One region of the Pseudomonas sp. B21-031 genome, then DNA from elsewhere that is predicted to be linked to it. Evidence: riboswitches for the same ligand, from Rfam matches in the RefSeq annotation. Region 1 holds a riboswitch; each other region holds the start of a gene.
What was found. A riboswitch is a leader RNA that binds a small molecule or an ion and turns the genes downstream of it on or off. The one in region 1 is predicted to bind cobalamin.
Positions count from the first base shown of each region.

Region 1 (4,110 bases):
GTTCTGTTCCATGAGCCTCGAATTCATTGGCCTCATTGGCCCCCAGGAAGGTAGCGAATCACAGGCACCACGCGGCCCGCTGGTCGACCTTGACTTCATCAAGGCATTCTCCCAGGCCCAGGAGTACGGCGGCTTCGACAAGGCGCTGCTGGCGGTCAACACCAGCGCACCCGACTCGCTGATCCTGGCCAGCTACGTCGCCGCACTGACCGAGCGCATCGGCCTGCTGGTCGCACACCGCCCGGGCTTTCAGGCCCCGACCTTCGCCGCTCGCCAGTTCGCCACCCTTGACCAGTTGAGCCGTGGTCGCGCCTCGATCAACGTCATCACCGGCGGCGACAGCGGCGACCTGCAGCGCGACGGCGACTTCCTCGACAAGGACGCCCGCTATGCCCGTACCGACGAGTACCTGCAGGTGCTGCGCGACACCTGGACCCGCACCGAACCCTTCGACCATAACGGCACGCACTACCGGGTCGAAGACAACCTGACCCTGGTCAAGCCCGTGCAGCCGCTGCCCATCTACTTCTCCGGTGCTTCGGATGCAGCCGTCGAAGTCGCGGCCAAGCATGCCGACGTGTACATGATGTGGGGCGAACCGCTGGAGCAGGTGCGCGAGCGTATTGCCAAAGTGCGCAAGGCTGCGGCCCGTTATGGGCGTGAAAAGCACATCCGCTTCAGCCTGTCGCTGCGGCCGATCCTGGGGGCTACCGAGGAGCAAGCCTGGGACCGTGCCGAGCGCATTCTGGCCGATGCGCAGACGCGCATCGGCCTCCGCCAGGGCAACCGCCGCGAGAAGAACTTCGGCAAGAGCAACACCGGCTCAGAGCGCCTGTTGCAGTTGGCCAGCCAGCGCAAGGTGCATGACACCCGGCTGTGGACCGAGATTGCCGCGTTGGGCGGTGGCGCAGGCAACTCGACGTCGCTGGTAGGGACGGCGGACCAGGTGGCTGAGGCGGCGCTGGCGTACTACGACCTGGGGGTTAGCACCTTCCTGTTCCGCGGGTTCGATCAGTTGCGCGATGCGGTGGAGTATGGGCAGGAACTGATTCCGCGGATTCGCGGGTTGGTGGCGCAGCGGGAGGCTGGACGTAGCGCGCGGACGGCTTAGTGCATGGCTGGATTTTTTTGGCGCCTGTGAGGCCGAGCGCCGCACGGGCGGCGCTGGAACTCACAGGCACTGCAAAACCCGAAAATTGCTAACCTACAACTTCTGAAATACTTTTCACGCGCACACCGCTGTGCAATTGACGGAAAACCTGCCTCGTGGTCTCCTAATGCCTCGCGTTCAGGTGCCCCTCAGGGGGTGAAACGGGAAACCGGTGCGTCGTAGGCCCTCGACTAGGGCGCGACCAAGCCGGTGCTGCCCCCGCAACGGTAAGCGAGCGAAGCGTCTAGACCACTGTGCCGCATCATCTGGCATGGGAAGGGGCGCTTTTCAGGAGCCCTGCTCCTCCTCGTGAGCCCGGAGACCGGCCTGACGTTCATGAACACCCCGCGGTGGGCGGGCGCTGTCGCATTCCCCTGGGCGGATCACGTTCGGGGCTGCCGCGCTTGCCCATTGCCCACAAAAAGCAGAGGAACGCGTCATGCCCGTCACCAGCGCCAAACACAGCATTGCCACCCCCGTCACCCTCAGTCAGCGTGTCGTCATCGCCGTCGGCGCCAGCCTGCTGGGCCTGTGCCTGGTGTACTTTGCCGGCTTCTCGCACATCGAAGCCGTGCACAACGCGGCGCACGACACCCGCCACAGCGCCGCCTTCCCCTGCCACTGAGTACGCCCCATGATCATGCGCATTGCCCGTACCGCGGGCTTCAGCGGGCTGCTTGCGGCCTTGCTGCTGACCCTGCTGCAAAACTTCTGGGTTGCCCCGTTGATCCTTGAAGCAGAAACCTACGAATCCGCAGCCCCTGTTGCCGAACATCACGAACACGGCGCCGAAGGGGCCGCTGCCCATGAACACAGCGCAGAAGCCTGGTCGCCTGAAGACGGCTGGCAACGCGTGCTGTCCACCACCGGGGGCAACCTGGTGGTAGCGGTCGGCTTCGCGCTGATACTGGTCGCCCTGTACAGCCTGCGTGAACCCAAGCGCGCGGCCACCGGCGCCCTGTGGGGCCTGGCGGGGTTCGCCGTGTTCTGCCTGGCCCCGACCCTGGGCCTGCCGCCCGAGCTGCCGGGCACCGCTGCCGCTGACCTGGGGCAACGCCAGGCCTGGTGGATCGGCACTGCAAGCGCAACCGCACTGGGCCTGGCCCTGTTGGTATTTGCCCGCCACTGGCTGGTGAAAGCGCTAGGCGCCGTGCTACTGGTACTGCCGCATGTCATCGGTGCACCGCAACCTGAGGTGCATCAAAGCCTCGCCCCTGAAGCCCTGGAAGCCCAGTTCAAGGTCGCCAGCTGGCTGACAAACGCCGCCTTCTGGCTCGCCCTGGGCCTGTTCAGCGCGTGGCTGTACCGCCGCTCCAGCCAGGCCTGATGGTTTTAGACGCCACCCTGCCGGCGCTGTACGCCGGCTTTGGCTGCCGCCGGGGTTGCCCGGCGGACACCCTCGAAAACCTGCTGCGCCAAGCCTTGGCTGACCATGGCTTGGCGCTGTCAGCACTGCGCGGTATCGCCAGCATCGCCCTTAAGGTCGACGAACCTGGCCTGCAGCAGCTTGCAAAACGCCTAGGCCTGCCCTTGCTGCTGTACGATGCCGGGCAACTTCAGCCCTATGAACCCCTGCTCAGCCATCGCTCGGCCATCGCCCATGCGCACAGCGGTTGTTGGGGCGTCGCTGAAAGCGCGGCGCTGGCCATGGCCAGCCAGCACCTCGGCACAGCCCGGCTGCGGGTCACACGCCAAGTGCTCGGGCCGGCTACCCTCGCCCTGGCCTGCGGGCGATAATCGCAGCATCCCTTTCATTGCAAGGACTTTCCATGACGGTCTACTTCATTGGCGCCGGCCCCGGCGACCCGGAACTGATCACGGTCAAGGGCCAGCGCCTGATCCGCCAGTGCCCAGTGATCATCTATGCCGGCTCGCTGGTCCCTGCGGCTGTGCTCGAAGGCCACCAGGCCGTGACCGTGATCAACAGCGCCGAACTGCACCTGGAACAGATCATCAGTGCGATGCGCACGGCACACGCGCAAGGCCAGGACGTCGCCCGTGTGCACAGCGGTGACCCGAGCCTGTATGGCGCAATCGGCGAGCAGATCCGCCACCTGCGTGAGCTGGGCATTGACTACCAGATCATCCCAGGCGTCACTGCCACGGCCGCCAGTGCGGCCCTGCTGGGCTGCGAGCTGACCTTGCCGCAGGTGTCGCAAACGGTGATTCTCACGCGCTTTGGCGACACTTCGCCGATGCCGCCCGGCGAGCAACTGGCCGACCTGGCACGCCATGGCAGCACCTTGGCCATCCACCTGGGCGTAAAAAACTTGCCGCGTATTGTCAGCGAACTGTTGCCGCACTACGGCCCGCAATGCCCGGTTGCCGTGGTCCATCGCGCCACCTGGCCGGACCAGGACTGGGTGCGGGGCACCCTTGACGATATCGTCGAGCGCGTGGCGCTGAAGGATTTTCGCCGCACTGCGCTGATTCTTGTCGGCCATGTGCTGGGGGAAACGCCCTTCGCCGAGTCGGCCCTGTACCGTGCCGGGCACGCGCACCTCTATCGCCCAGGCGACTGAGCATTGCCAGCGTTGGCGCTGGCGTAGCAGACTCAGGGCTCCCCCTGCCACCTGGAGCTACGCCAATGCTGGAATTACGACCCAATTGCGAGTGCTGCGACGCTGACCTGCCGGGTGATAGCCCAGACGCATTGATCTGCTCTTTCGAATGCACCTTCTGCCGTGCCTGCGCCGACACCCGCCTACACGGCCGCTGCCCCAACTGCTCCGGCCAGTTGCTGGCACGCCCGCCACGGGTCGGCCAAGCACTGGCCAACAACCCCGCCTCGACCCAGCGCGTGCGCAAACCTCACACCGCTTGCGCCTAACGGCCGTTTACAAATAGGCATCGCCACGCCACGCGGGCGATGCCTATCCCTGTTTTTTGTAGGAATTTTCAACAACACATACAGGGTTATTCAACAACTCTATACTCGGCATTACCAAACGTAGGGAATG
Region 1 is NZ_CP087181.1:2,744,119-2,748,228, reverse strand. It holds gene LOY53_RS12195 (LLM class flavin-dependent oxidoreductase) at 11-1,111, shown strand; cobalamin riboswitch at 1,274-1,496, shown strand; gene LOY53_RS12190 (CbtB-domain containing protein) at 1,590-1,775, shown strand; gene LOY53_RS12185 (CbtA family protein) at 1,785-2,477, shown strand; gene LOY53_RS12180 (cobalamin biosynthesis protein) at 2,495-2,887, shown strand; gene cobM (precorrin-4 C(11)-methyltransferase) at 2,920-3,672, shown strand; gene LOY53_RS12170 (DUF1272 domain-containing protein) at 3,738-3,980, shown strand.

Region 2 (4,110 bases), 830 kb from region 1:
CGTCATACTCCGCGCGCACCCAGGCGGCGTTGGCCGACAGCTGCACGTCGTATGGCAGGCGCAGTTCGAGAGTGGCCTCGATACCGTCCGACGACTGTTGGCCAACCTGCTGTTGCAGCGTGGGGTTGAGCGGGTCGGTGCTCAGCAGCTTTTTCTTGACGATGTGATACGCCGCCAGGGTCCACTCGCCTCGCCCGTCAGGCAGCCTGTGCTTGATGCCGGCTTCGGTCTGTTTGGCAGTGCTCAGGTCCCATTGCTGCTGCGTGGCGTTGAGGGTGAGCAGGTTGCTCACACCTTCGGTACTGGTGGCGTACTGGCCGTAAACCGACAGGTCCTCAGTCAGCGCGAACACCAGACCGGCGCGCCAGTTGTCGCCAGACAAGCTGCGATCGGTGCGGGTATCGGCATCCAGGTCGTCGCGGTTCAGGTGCACCTGGTCGCGGCGTGCACCGGTGATCAACGACAGGCGCTCGGTGAGTTGCGTGCGGTTTTCGGCGAACAGCGAGAACTGCTTGGCCTGGTTGGCTTCGCGCGAGCGGTAAGGGTCGTTGCTGATGTACTCGCCCCCACCGGAACCGGACAACGGCACGGTATCGGTCAGGGTGTTGCCGAAGTCGTGCTTGCGCACGAAACGGATCGTGTTGTAGTCGGCGCCCACCACGGTCTGGCTGTCCAGGCCGAACAGCGAATGTTGCAGGGTGAACGACTGGCGATCGCCAAGCTGTTCCTGGGTCTGCTTGATGCTGATGAAGCTGCTGCGCCGCACCTGGTCGCCTGGTAGCCAGGTGTAGGTCTCGGCGTTGCGCCAGCGGCGCTGGGCCTTGAGGAAGTACAGCTGGTTGCTGGCGGTGAAGTTGTCGTTGATCACCCAGTCGGTGACCAGCCGCGTCGACTGGTCGTTGTAATGCACCTTGGCGTTGTCGACGTTGTAGTTATGATCGCGCAGCGACTCGCGGTAATGACCGTCCACCAACGGCGTCCCCATGTACTGCTGCGGGTCCTGGTCACCGTAGTCGTGGCTGAGGGTGAAGCTCAGTTCATCGCTGGGCTGCCAGCGCAGCGCGCCACTGATGGCGACGCTCTGCGAATCGCCCCGGTCGACCCAGCCGTTGCTGGCCAGCTTGTTGAGGTTCAGGCGGTAGCTCAAGGTGTCGGTCAGCGAGCCGCCGCTGTCCAAGGCCATCTGCCGACGGTCATCCGAACCGTAGCCCAGGCGCAGGTGATTGCGGATTTCGCCTTCAAAAGGCTTCTTCGGCACGACGTTGACCACCGCACCGGTGGCGCCCTCCCCGTACAACACCGAGGCCGGGCCGCGCAGCACATCGATGCGCTCGACCGACCAGGTATCGACCGGGAAGGTCACGGTGCCGGCGCCCACGTACAGCCGGGTACCGTCGTACAACTGCATGGTCGAGCTGTGCCCGGTGAAGCCGCGGGCCGACAAGGCCGTGCCGCCGTTACCGGGGGTGCCGATGAAGGTGATGCCGGGTGAACGGGTGACCGCGTCCTGCACCGTGGCGTTGTTGCGCGTAAGGATTTGCTCGGCACTGATACTGGTCACGCTGGCCGGCGTTTCCAGCGGCGTCAGGCCAAGCCGCGAGCCACTGGTGCCTGGGGTATGCAAGTCGGGCTGAGGGTTGTGCTCGGCCGTGCCGGTAATGTCCGTGGCCGGTAGCGCCAGGGCGTTGTCCGCCTCGGCGGCGTGGGCAGCAACAGAGAGAAACACACAGGGCACCAGGCTGGCGTGCAGCAGCGTACCTGGCAGAGAACTGAACAGCGAATAACGGGACATGTCGTTCCACTTGAAGCAGGAATGAAAGAATCCCGGAGGGAACAACGCAAAGAGGAATCGCGGGCGAGCACGCCCACGGAAACCGGCCTGCGCCCGCCCACCGCGGGTTTGCCAAACGATGCTTCAGGCCGGTCTCCGGGCTCGCGAGGGTCATGAAGCATTCACCTTCCCATGCCAGGGCACAGTGGTGTCTTGAATGCTTCGCTCGCATACCGTTGCGGGGGCAGCGCCGGACTGATCATCGAACGATGACGAACCGGCTTCCCGTTTCACCCCATGCACGGCGGCAGGGGGCACCTGAAACAGGCGCGCAGATGACCATCAAAAGGCCGCTGCGTCAACCGGCTTATGGCAAACAGGTCGCCTGAACTCGCCACTTCAGGCCCTGGGCGAACGCGTCACGGTTCAATCATCGCCGGGGCTTTCTACTGCCTTTTCTGGCGCGGCATTTTGTAACGTTCAGTAAGAAGTTTTTGCATGGACATCATTCCCACCACTCTTTAGCCTTACGCCTCCGTCGAAGTGGGGACCCCGTGTGAAGCAGCAGTCAGCTAAACGAACGCCCGCCCTCTGGGGCATTCTCATGGTCGCCGCAAGCCTCTGCGCACACGCAGACAGCACCCCCCAACAAAGCCCGACGCTGGTGTATTCCTGGCCCGTTAACGCAGGCCCACTCGACCCACGCGGCTACTCGCCCAATCAGATGTACGCCCAGGCCATGGTGTATGAACCGCTGGTGCGTTACACCTCGGCGGGCACGGTAGAGCCGTGGTTGGCACAGGCTTGGCAAGTCTCCGACGATGGCAAGACCTACACCTTCAACTTGCGAGATGGCGTGCGCTTCAGTGACGGCACGCCATTCGACGCTGCAGCTGCCAAGGCCAACCTGGATGCCGTCCTGGCCAATAGCCAACGCCATCGCTGGATGGAGCTGGTCACCACCCTCGACCACATCGAAGCCCTTGACCGGCTGACCTTGCGCCTGGTGCTCAAGCACCCGTACTACCCAACGCTGATGGAACTGGCCCAAGTGCGCCCGCTGCGCTTCGGCTCCCCACAGGCCAAACCTGGCGAACCCGCCGGCACCGGCCCATGGATGCGCGTCGAATCGCGCTTGGGCGAGTATGACCGCTTTGCCCGCAACCCCTTTTACTGGGGCGCAAAGCCGGCCTATGGTGAGGTGCTGGTAAACGTCATCCCTGATCCCAACAGCCGCGCGCTGGCCCTGCAGGCCGGCGAGCTCGAGCTGATTCAAGGGGCCGCCGGCGAGATTACCGCCGGCACCTTCGTGCGCCTGCGCGACCAAGGCTTCGCCACCGCCCTCTCGGCACCGCTGGCTACCCGCACCCTGGCGATGAACACCGGGCACGGCGCCACCCGTGACCTGGCCGTGCGTCAAGCGATCAACCAGGCGGTGAACAAGCAGGCCATCATCGACAAGATTCTGTATGGCCTCGAGCCCCGTGCCGATACCCTGTTCGCCAGCAACATGCCCTATGCCGACATCGGCCTGAAACCCTACGCCTACGACCCTGCCCAAGCCGCTCGCGAACTTGACGCTGCCGGCTGGACCCTGACGGCAGGCACGACGGTACGTAGCAAGGCCGGTGAACCGCTGTCGATCGAACTGGTGTTCCTCGGCACCAGCGCGCTGCAGAAGAGCCTGGCCGAAGTGCTGCAAGGCGAGCTGGCTAACGTCGGCATGCGCATCGAGCTGCGTGCGGTCGAAGAAGGTGGGCTGGTCCGGCGCCAGCGCGATGGCGACTTCGGCATGATCTTCGCCGACACCTGGGGAGCGCCCTACGACCCGCACTCCTTTGTCAGCTCCATGCGCTATGCCGGCCATGCCGACTACATGGCGCAGCGCGGTTTGGCGATCAAGGACGAACTGGACCAACGCATTGGCCAGGTACTGGCAAGTACCGACGCGCAGCAACGCGCCGAACAGTACCGGTTCATCCTCACCACCCTGCATGAGCAAGCCGTGTACCTGCCGATTTCCTACCTTACCGCCATCAGCGTTCGCCGCGACTCCGTTGCCCATGTGCAATTCGGCAGCACGCTGTTCGACGTGCCGTTCGAAGCCATGACACCGAAGCAGGGAAACTGACATGCTGCGCTATATCCTGTTGCGGCTGGCACTGCTGGTACCGGTAATGCTCGGTGTTTCACTGCTGGTCTTCGTGCTGCTGCACCTGGGCAGCACCGACCCGGCCCTGGACTACCTTCGCCTGTCGCACATCCCGCCGACTGACGCGGCCATTGCCGAAGTCCGCCATACGTTGGGGCTCGACCGGCCGTTGCTTGAGCAGTACCTG
Region 2 is NZ_CP087181.1:3,578,149-3,582,258, forward strand. It holds gene LOY53_RS15735 (TonB-dependent siderophore receptor) at 1-1,792, opposite strand, end outside; cobalamin riboswitch at 1,901-2,108, opposite strand; gene nikA (nickel ABC transporter substrate-binding protein) at 2,328-3,902, shown strand; gene nikB (nickel ABC transporter permease subunit NikB) at 3,904-4,110, shown strand, end outside.
Region 2: it holds a riboswitch for cobalamin, as region 1 does, so the genes downstream of both, LOY53_RS15735 (TonB-dependent siderophore receptor) here and LOY53_RS12190 (CbtB-domain containing protein) in region 1, are expected to answer to the same signal.

Region 3 (4,110 bases), 640 kb from region 1:
CCAGAATCAGCGCGAACACTGGCGCGCCGATCAGCGCGGTCACCACGCCCACCGGGATCACCTGGCCTGGGATCAGCGTGCGCGACAAGATATCGGCGCTGATCAGGAACAGTGCGCCGCCCAGCGCACTGGCCGGCAGCAGGCGGCTATGCCCAGGCCCGAGCAGCAGCCGCAGGGCGTGGGGGATGACCAGCCCGACAAAACCGATGGCGCCGACGATGGACACCATCACCGCCGTCACCAGGGCGGCACAACTGATCAGCAACAACTGGGTGCGCCGCACCGGGATCCCCAGCGACGCGGCCGAGTCGGCGCCGAAGGTAAAGGCATCCAGCGCGCGGCGATGCCACAGGCACACCACCAGCCCGAACAGTGCCACCGGCAAGGCCAGCCACACGGACGGCCAGCGCACGCCACTGAGGTTGCCCAGCAGCCAAAACAGAATGCCGCGCGCCTGCTCGGCGGTGGCCGACTTGGTGATGAGAAACGCGGTCAGCGCAGTGAACAGTTGCGAGCCAGCGATGCCGGCGAGTATCACCTGGGCGTTGTTGCTGCTCGGCCCAGCGGCGCGGGCCAGCACCAGCACCAGCGCAAACGCCGCCAGCGCGCCGATGAAGGCGCCCCCGGACATACTCAGGGCGACGCTGCCCAGCCCCAGCAGGCCGACCAGCACCGCGCCGGTCGACGCACCGGCCGACAACCCCAACAGGTAGGGCTCGGCCAGCGGGTTGCGCAGCAGCGCCTGCAGAATCACGCCACACGTGGCCAGCCCGGCGCCACAGGCGGCGGCGACCAGGGTGCGGGTCAGGCGGTAGTTCCAGACAATACCGGCATCGATCGGGTCGACCAGGTAACCGGCCTGCCACAGGTGATTGGCCAGCACCTGGTAGACCACGTTCGGCCCCAGGTTGCTCTCGCCGATCGCCGTGCCGGCCACCAGCGCGACACACAGGGCTGCCAGGGCCAGTGCACTGTAGGGCAACAGGCGGCTCATCACTGGGCTGCTTTACCGCTGGCGAACGCCGTCGACAGCGTCTGCAGGCCACGGAACAGGCGGATGCCGGCCTGCATGGCGTCGGCGTCGAGGACGATGATGCGGTCGTTCTTCACTGCGTCCATGTTGCGGGTAACCGGGTCGTTGCGCAGGAATTCGAGCTTTTTCTGGTAGTCGTCTGCCGGGAAGCGGCGACGGTCCATGCGGGCGATGATCAACCAGGTCGGGTTGGCCTTGGCCAGGGTTTCCCAGCCCACGGTCGGCCATTCTTCGGTGGACTCGACCACATTGCGCACCCCCAGGGTACGCAGCATGAAGTCAGCCACCCCTTGGCGGCCGGCGACGTAGGGGTCGATATCCAGGTCGGCGCTGGAGAACCAGAACAGCGCCGAGGTGTTCGACAAATCCTTGCCAGCCAAGTGCGCCTTGGCACTGTCCAGGCGGCCTTTGAGGTCGGCGTTCAACGCGGCGCCGCGGTCCTGCACGTCGAAGATTTCGGCCAACTGGTGGACGCTCTTGTAGATGCTGTCTACCTGGAACGCCTGCAGGCGGGTGCCGTCGGCCCCCACCAGGTTGTCCTTGCCTTCGCAGTCCGACGGCAGCAGGTAGGTCGGGATCTTCAGCTCGTCGAACTGCTCGCGGGTGCCGACCACGCCTTGTGCGCCGACCATCCATTCAAACTGTACGGCCACCAGTTGCGGACGCTTGCCGACCACCGCCTCGAAACTGGGGTCGTTGTCGGCCAGGCGCTCGACCTTGTCGTTCAGCGCCTTGTACTCGGGCAGCACGTTGTTGAACCACAGCGAGGTACCGGCCAGCTTGTCGCCCAGCCCCAGTGCGTAGAGCATCTCGGTGCCGGCCTGGCCAATGGTCACTGCACGCTCGGGCGCGTGGGCGAAGGTCTGCGGCATGCCGCAGTTGTCGACCGTGAGTGGGTAGTGGGTGGCGGCAGCCTGGGCCAGGCTGGTGAGGCCGAGGCCGGCGATCAAAGCGGCAAGACGAGGCAGCATGAGGGGGCGATCTCCTATCGAAGGGTTCACGGAATGAACGCACGGACAGGCATCGCCGAGCCCCATGCACACGGCAGGGGGCAGCACCCTGAAAAGGGTGGAGATGGCCATCCCGGACACCCCGCCGGTTGGTGTTTTTGCGCCGGCAGGTCTCCTGACTGGTGCGTCATGGCCCGGCTCCAGCCTTCCCGGACAGTGTTGTCCAGTGGCATCGATGGAGCAGGCTCGGCACCTACAGTTGCGGGGGCAGTTCCGTTTGGCCCGCGTTAGCGAGCTTGGGATTCCCTATTAATTCCGTGGTGGAAACCGGCGGCCGGCATGGTAGACCATCAGGCAGCCGGGTGAAAACGCTTTTCAGAAGTACTTGAGCCAGGTGATGTCACGCCGACGCGCCTTCAACCGCGCGAAGCTGCGTACTGGCAGGTACAGCGACACGGCGAGCAAGGCGGCGCCCAGCCAAACGGCGCCGATGCCGTCGAAGCCGAAGTAATCCACCTGGTTGTGGCCGAACAGCGCGACGCAGGCCAGGTAAAGCAGCTTCAGCACATACAGGTGCAGCAGGTAGAAAAACATCGGTGCTGCACCGTAAACCGCCAGGGCGTTGATCCAGCGGGCCTGGCCGGCACGCTCGAAGGCGCGCAACAGCAGCAGGCCACAGCCCAGGGTGAGGGCCAGGAACAGCAAGGATGGCGGGTACTTGGTGATGTTGAAGAAGCTCATCAGCGTCTGCGTCAACGTCGGGTACCCGCTCCAGGGTGCCTCGCCGTAGCCGTTGAGCATGCGCAGCACGACAAAACCAAGCAGTGCGATCACCCCGGCCAGCAGCAGGCGGTGCTGGCGTTGGCCTGCGTCGCTGCCACGGGCAAACCAGGGGCCAAGGCCGTAGCCCAAGGCGATGACGCCGATCCAGGGCAGCACCGGGTAGGAGGTGCGCAGGCGCAGGTGGTCGGAGAACGCCAGCCAGCCACGGTCGTGTAGGATCGCCCACGGCACGTGCAGGGCCGACTCAGCGCCGAAGTGCAGGCTGTCGAGCAGGTTGTGCCCGGCAACGATGATTGCACCCAGGGCGATCAGCGCTGCCCGTGGCAACCACACCAGCAGGGACAGGGCGATCATGCTCACGCCGATGGCCCAGATCACCTGCAGGTAGATCACGCTGGGGGGCAGTTGGAAGGTCCAGGCGAAGTTGACCAGGGTGAACTCCAGCGCCACCAGGAACAGCCCACGTTTGAACAGAAAGACCGAGACATCGCTACGGCCCTGGTACTTCTCGCCATACAGCCAGGCCGAAAGGCCAGTCAATAGGACAAACACCGGCGCACACAGGTGGGCCAGGGTACGGCTGAAGAACAACGACGGGTCGGTGACGTCGATGGCCATCGGGTCGCTGACCTGGCGGTGCAGAAAGAAGGTCTCGCGGACGTGGTCCAGGAGCATGAACAGGATGACCAGGCCGCGCAGGGCATCGATGCTCTGCAGGCGCTGGGTAAGCAGGGTGGGGGTGGCGCTGGCGCTAGTCATGGAAGGTCGCTGGTAGGAATAGGTGTCAAATGAAACGTTATCTTATAACTTAAATTGGGTGGCCAGCAATGGGGATTTGGAGGGGGTGCATGGCATGAGGGGGTTGGCGCCTATGAGATCGAGCGCCGCTCGCGCGGCGCTTCGCAGCACAAGGCTGCTCCTACAGTTGTTTCGGGCCAGTTACGCCTGTGCCTGCGCGCGCCCATGCCCCAGGAATAATTGGCCCGAAACAGATGTGGGAGCAGCCTTGTGCTGCGAAGCGCCGCGCGGGCGGCGCTCGATCTCATAGGCACTGCATAGCTCAAGGCAGACGCTCTCAATGAATTTTTTCGAACTTTCTCCAAAGCGTGTCTCTCGAACCGCTCGTTATCACTGTTTTCACGTCATGGAGACTTCACGCATGTCCGCTCGTCACCTGCTGCGTCACACTTGCCTGCTCGCCTTGATCGCTTCGCCTTTGGCGGCCACCGCAGCGCCCAGTACCGACCCGCTGTTCACCCTCGGCCTGCTGGGTGCCTACAACGACTTCAAATTCGAAGGCGGTAGCGAAACCGACAAGGAACACTTGGGGCAGGGCGGTGTATT
Region 3 is NZ_CP087181.1:2,106,946-2,111,055, forward strand. It holds gene LOY53_RS09490 (iron ABC transporter permease) at 1-994, opposite strand, end outside; gene LOY53_RS09495 (ABC transporter substrate-binding protein) at 994-2,004, opposite strand; cobalamin riboswitch at 2,131-2,330, opposite strand; gene LOY53_RS09500 (DUF1624 domain-containing protein) at 2,359-3,525, opposite strand; gene LOY53_RS09505 (outer membrane beta-barrel protein) at 3,926-4,110, shown strand, end outside.
Region 3: it holds a riboswitch for cobalamin, as region 1 does, so the genes downstream of both, LOY53_RS09495 (ABC transporter substrate-binding protein) here and LOY53_RS12190 (CbtB-domain containing protein) in region 1, are expected to answer to the same signal.

Region 4 (4,110 bases), 460 kb from region 1:
TGTCGCGACGGAACGGGCGCAGGTTGGGGCGTTCGGGGCTGGACAAGGCAAACCCCGTGGTGTTGATCAAGACCTCGGCGCCGACTTCGTCCAGCCAGGCTTCGACCTGTTCGAAGCAGGCGCTTTCCTTGAGGCTGGCCACGGCAATCGGCAAGGGGTTGAGCCCCGCCGCCAGCAAACGCTCGCAAAAGACGTCGATGAACGCGGTGTTGGCCGCTTGCAGGTGTGAGCGGTAGAACAGCAACGGTGCCACCGGATGCTCCGGGTGCCACTGCGCGTACCAGTCCTCAAGCAGCGCACTGCCTTTGACCGGGTGATACACCGAGGTGCGTGGCAGTGGCTGCGGCTCGTCCCAGCCATAGTCACGGCCCAGCCATTGGTTGGCCAGGCAGTTGAACAGGTTGAGTGCGTTAGCCTTGCCGCCCTGGCGCAGATAGTGCCAGAGGCGTTCGGCCTGATCGCCGGTCACGCTGCCCAGGCCGGTCAGCTCAGGGTCCGGGCGATCATCGCCCGGCACCAGGATCAACTGCACGCCGCGGGCCGCCAGGGCGACCAGTTGCTCGACGCCATAGCGCCAATAGCCAACGCCACCGTGCAACGACACCAGAATGACCTTGGCATGGCGCAGCACCTCGTCGACATACAGGTCGACCGAGGCGTGGTTCTGCACCTGCATCGGGTTGGCCAAGCGCAAGCTGGGGTAATCCTCAGGCAATTGCTCGGCGGTATCGGCAAGCAATGCCAGGTGTGAATCGCCGCTGCAGAGGATCACCAGTTCGGCGGGTGTCTGGCCGAGGTCGGCAATGCTGTCATCCGGCACGAAGCCGCCGGGCTGGGTCCGCAGCAGGTGCATGGGTCAGGCGCCCAAGGCCTGGCGCAGACGCGCTTCGAGCTGCACGGCATCCAGGTCCTGACCGATCAGCACCAGGCGCGTGATACGCGGTTCGTCAGCGCGCCAGGCGCGATCGAAGTGCTTGTCGAAGCGGGTACCCACGCCTTGCACCAGCAGGCGCATCGGCTTGCCCGGGATGGCGGCGAAACCTTTGGCGCGCAGGATGCCGAACTCGACCACCAACTGGGTCAGGGCATCGAGCAACAGGCTTTCGTCGGCTTCTGGCAGGTCAATGGAGATCGAATCGAAGGCGTCGTGGTCATGATCGTCGTGATCATCGCCATCGTGGTGCGAATCGTGGTGGGTACGGCGGCCATCGATGTGCACCTCAGACTCGGCGCCCACGCCCAGCAGTACGTCCAGTGGCAGACGGCCACTGCTGGCCTCGATCACCTTGACCGCGGGCGGCAGCTCTTCGGCCACCTCGGCGCGGACCTTGGCCAGGCCTTCGGCGTCGATCAGGTCGGCCTTGTTCAGCACCACCAGGTCGGCACTGGCCAATTGGTCGGCGAACAGTTCGTGCAGCGGCGACTCGTGGTCCAGGTTCGGGTCGAGCTTGCGCTGTGCGTCCACCTGGTCTGGGTAGGCGGCAAAGGTGCCGGCCGCCACAGCCGGGCTGTCGACCACGGTAATGACCGCATCGACGGTGCAGGCGTTACGGATTTCTGGCCACTGGAAGGCCTGTACCAACGGCTTTGGCAGGGCCAGGCCACTGGTTTCAATGAGGATGTGGTCAAGGTCACCACGGCGTGCGACCAACTCGCGCATGACCGGGAAGAACTCTTCCTGCACGGTGCAGCACAGGCAGCCATTGGCCAGCTCGTACACGCGGCCGCTGGCCTCTTCTTCGGTGCAACCGATGCTGCACTGTTTGAGGATCTCGCCATCAATGCCCAGTTCGCCAAATTCATTGACGATCACCGCGATACGGCGGCCCTGGGCGTTGTCGAGCATGTGGCGAAGCAAGGTGGTCTTGCCCGAACCGAGGAAGCCGGTAACGATGGTGACGGGGAGTTTGGCCAGTGTTTTCATGTCGCGATGCCCTTGGCAAGATGGCGCGGGCATGCAGGACGAAAGCCACGGGCCAGGTCGGCCGGGCTTGTTCGCCACCGGATCACCCCGCCCGGTTGAAAGTCGAAATCGCCTCGAGGCAGGTCTCCTGGCTTGCACCGTACCTGCCGTGCTTTGAATAGCAGGGCTGGAGGGCGCGACGCCTTCCCGCGCGCTTGCGCAGTGGCTGTGTCGGCCCGTTGTCGGTGCTTACAGTTGCGGGGGCAGCCGCGGCTTGTACCGCGTTCCCGTCTTAGCTTCGGCCTGGCCGAAGAACCTCGAAGTGGCAAGGCTACGCAGTGGCTGGCAGGTGGTCAACCATTGCCGTCGGCCATTGCGCGACAGGCGCACAAGCAACGGCGCATCTACGCTACAGTTGCACCTTCATCAACGGCCAAGGACGCCCTATGCCGCTCGCCCCCGCCATCCCGGTACTGCGTATTTTCTCGGTCGAAAAAGCCAAAGAGTTCTACCTCGACTTCCTCGGCTTCAGCCTGGACTGGGAACACCGCTTCAGCCCGGACCTGCCCCTGTACGCGCAAATCCACCGCGATGGGCTGATCCTGCACCTAAGCGAACACCACGGCGATGCCACCCCGGGCTCGACCGTGTTCGCCCGCCTCGACGACCTGCGCGCCCTTGAGCGCGAACTGCAGGACAAACGCTACGGCTACGCCCGCCCCGAAGCCGAGCGCCTGGACTGGGGCCTGCAGATGCAGGTCCATGACCCGTTTGGCAACCGCCTGCGCTTCTGCCAGCAAATCGATGATGAGGCCGCGCAATGAAGGCCATGGGCAAGCGCGAAATGGCCCGTGTGGAGCGTGAGCTGGTGGTTTGTTTGACGGAGGCCTGCGAAACGGCCAAGGCAGAGATTGTCGGGTTCACCTGGCTTACCCATCACCTTGACCCCGACAGTTTTCCTGCCAGCCTGCGCATTACCTGGGTATTTGAGCGCGAGGCAGACAAAGCTGCAGCGCTGGCTGGGGTGGCCAAAGCGCGGATGCTGGCGTTGACCTGTCAGGCGCTTGATGAAGTGGGGATACGGCTGGATCACCCGGCCTGGCATGTGCGCTTTGACAGTGAAGAGGCTTGTAGCCGTAGCCACGGCGGGGATTGGGGTAAGCGGTTGCGGGGGCGCTGAGATAGAAGTAGTGGCCCGGGTGTATGGCGGAGGGTCTTCGGCGCTCTCGAGATCGAGCCCCGCGCGGGCGGCGCTCGGCCTCATAGCCGCCGCAAAACCCCAGACATACGCCCTCCCCCCACCCAATCGCACGCTGTTTCGTGACTGGCCGTTCCCGATCCGCGACGGATGTATTATCGTGGCGTGGTGCGCATATAACAGCAGCCCGAGCGATCGGGCATCTGCAAGACAATCGAGGGTGTCATGAGTAACGAGAGCATTAACTGGGACAAGCTGGGTTTCGACTACATCAAGACCGATAAACGCTACCTGTCCGTATGGCGCAATGGCGAGTGGGACAAGGGCACCCTGACCGAAGACAACGTACTGCACATCAGTGAAGGCTCCACTGCCCTGCACTACGGCCAGCAGTGCTTCGAGGGCCTGAAGGCCTACCGTTGCAAGGACGGCTCGATCAACCTGTTCCGCCCGGACCAGAACGCCGCACGCATGCAGCGCAGCTGCGCCCGCCTGCTGATGCCACACGTGCCGACCGATGTGTTCATCGAGGCGTGCAAGCAAGTGGTCAAGGCCAACGAGCGTTTCGTGCCGCCCCATGGCAAAGGCGCCCTGTACCTGCGCCCGTTCGTGATCGGCACCGGTGACAACATCGGCGTGCGCACCGCCCCCGAGTTCATCTTCTCGGTCTTCGCCATCCCGGTTGGCTCGTACTTCAAAGGCGGCATGAAGCCGCACAACTTCCAGATCTCCAGCTTCGACCGCGCCGCCCCGCAAGGCACCGGCGCGGCCAAGGTCGGTGGCAACTATGCCGCCAGCCTGCAGCCGGGCGCTGAAGCCAAGAAGGCCAACTTCGCCGACGCCATCTACCTCGATCCGCTGACTCACACCAAGATCGAGGAAGTCGGTTCGGCCAACTTCTTCGGCATCACCGCCAACAACGAGTTCGTGACTCCGAAATCGGCCTCCGTGCTGCCAGGCATCACCCGCCTGTCGCTGATGGAACTGGCGTCCTCGCGCCTGGGCCTGA
Region 4 is NZ_CP087181.1:3,208,053-3,212,162, forward strand. It holds gene cobN (cobaltochelatase subunit CobN) at 1-853, opposite strand, end outside; gene cobW (cobalamin biosynthesis protein CobW) at 857-1,924, opposite strand; cobalamin riboswitch at 2,024-2,238, opposite strand; gene LOY53_RS14020 (glyoxalase superfamily protein) at 2,350-2,727, shown strand; gene LOY53_RS14025 (hypothetical protein) at 2,724-3,083, shown strand; gene LOY53_RS14030 (branched-chain amino acid aminotransferase) at 3,327-4,110, shown strand, end outside.
Region 4: it holds a riboswitch for cobalamin, as region 1 does, so the genes downstream of both, cobW (cobalamin biosynthesis protein CobW) here and LOY53_RS12190 (CbtB-domain containing protein) in region 1, are expected to answer to the same signal.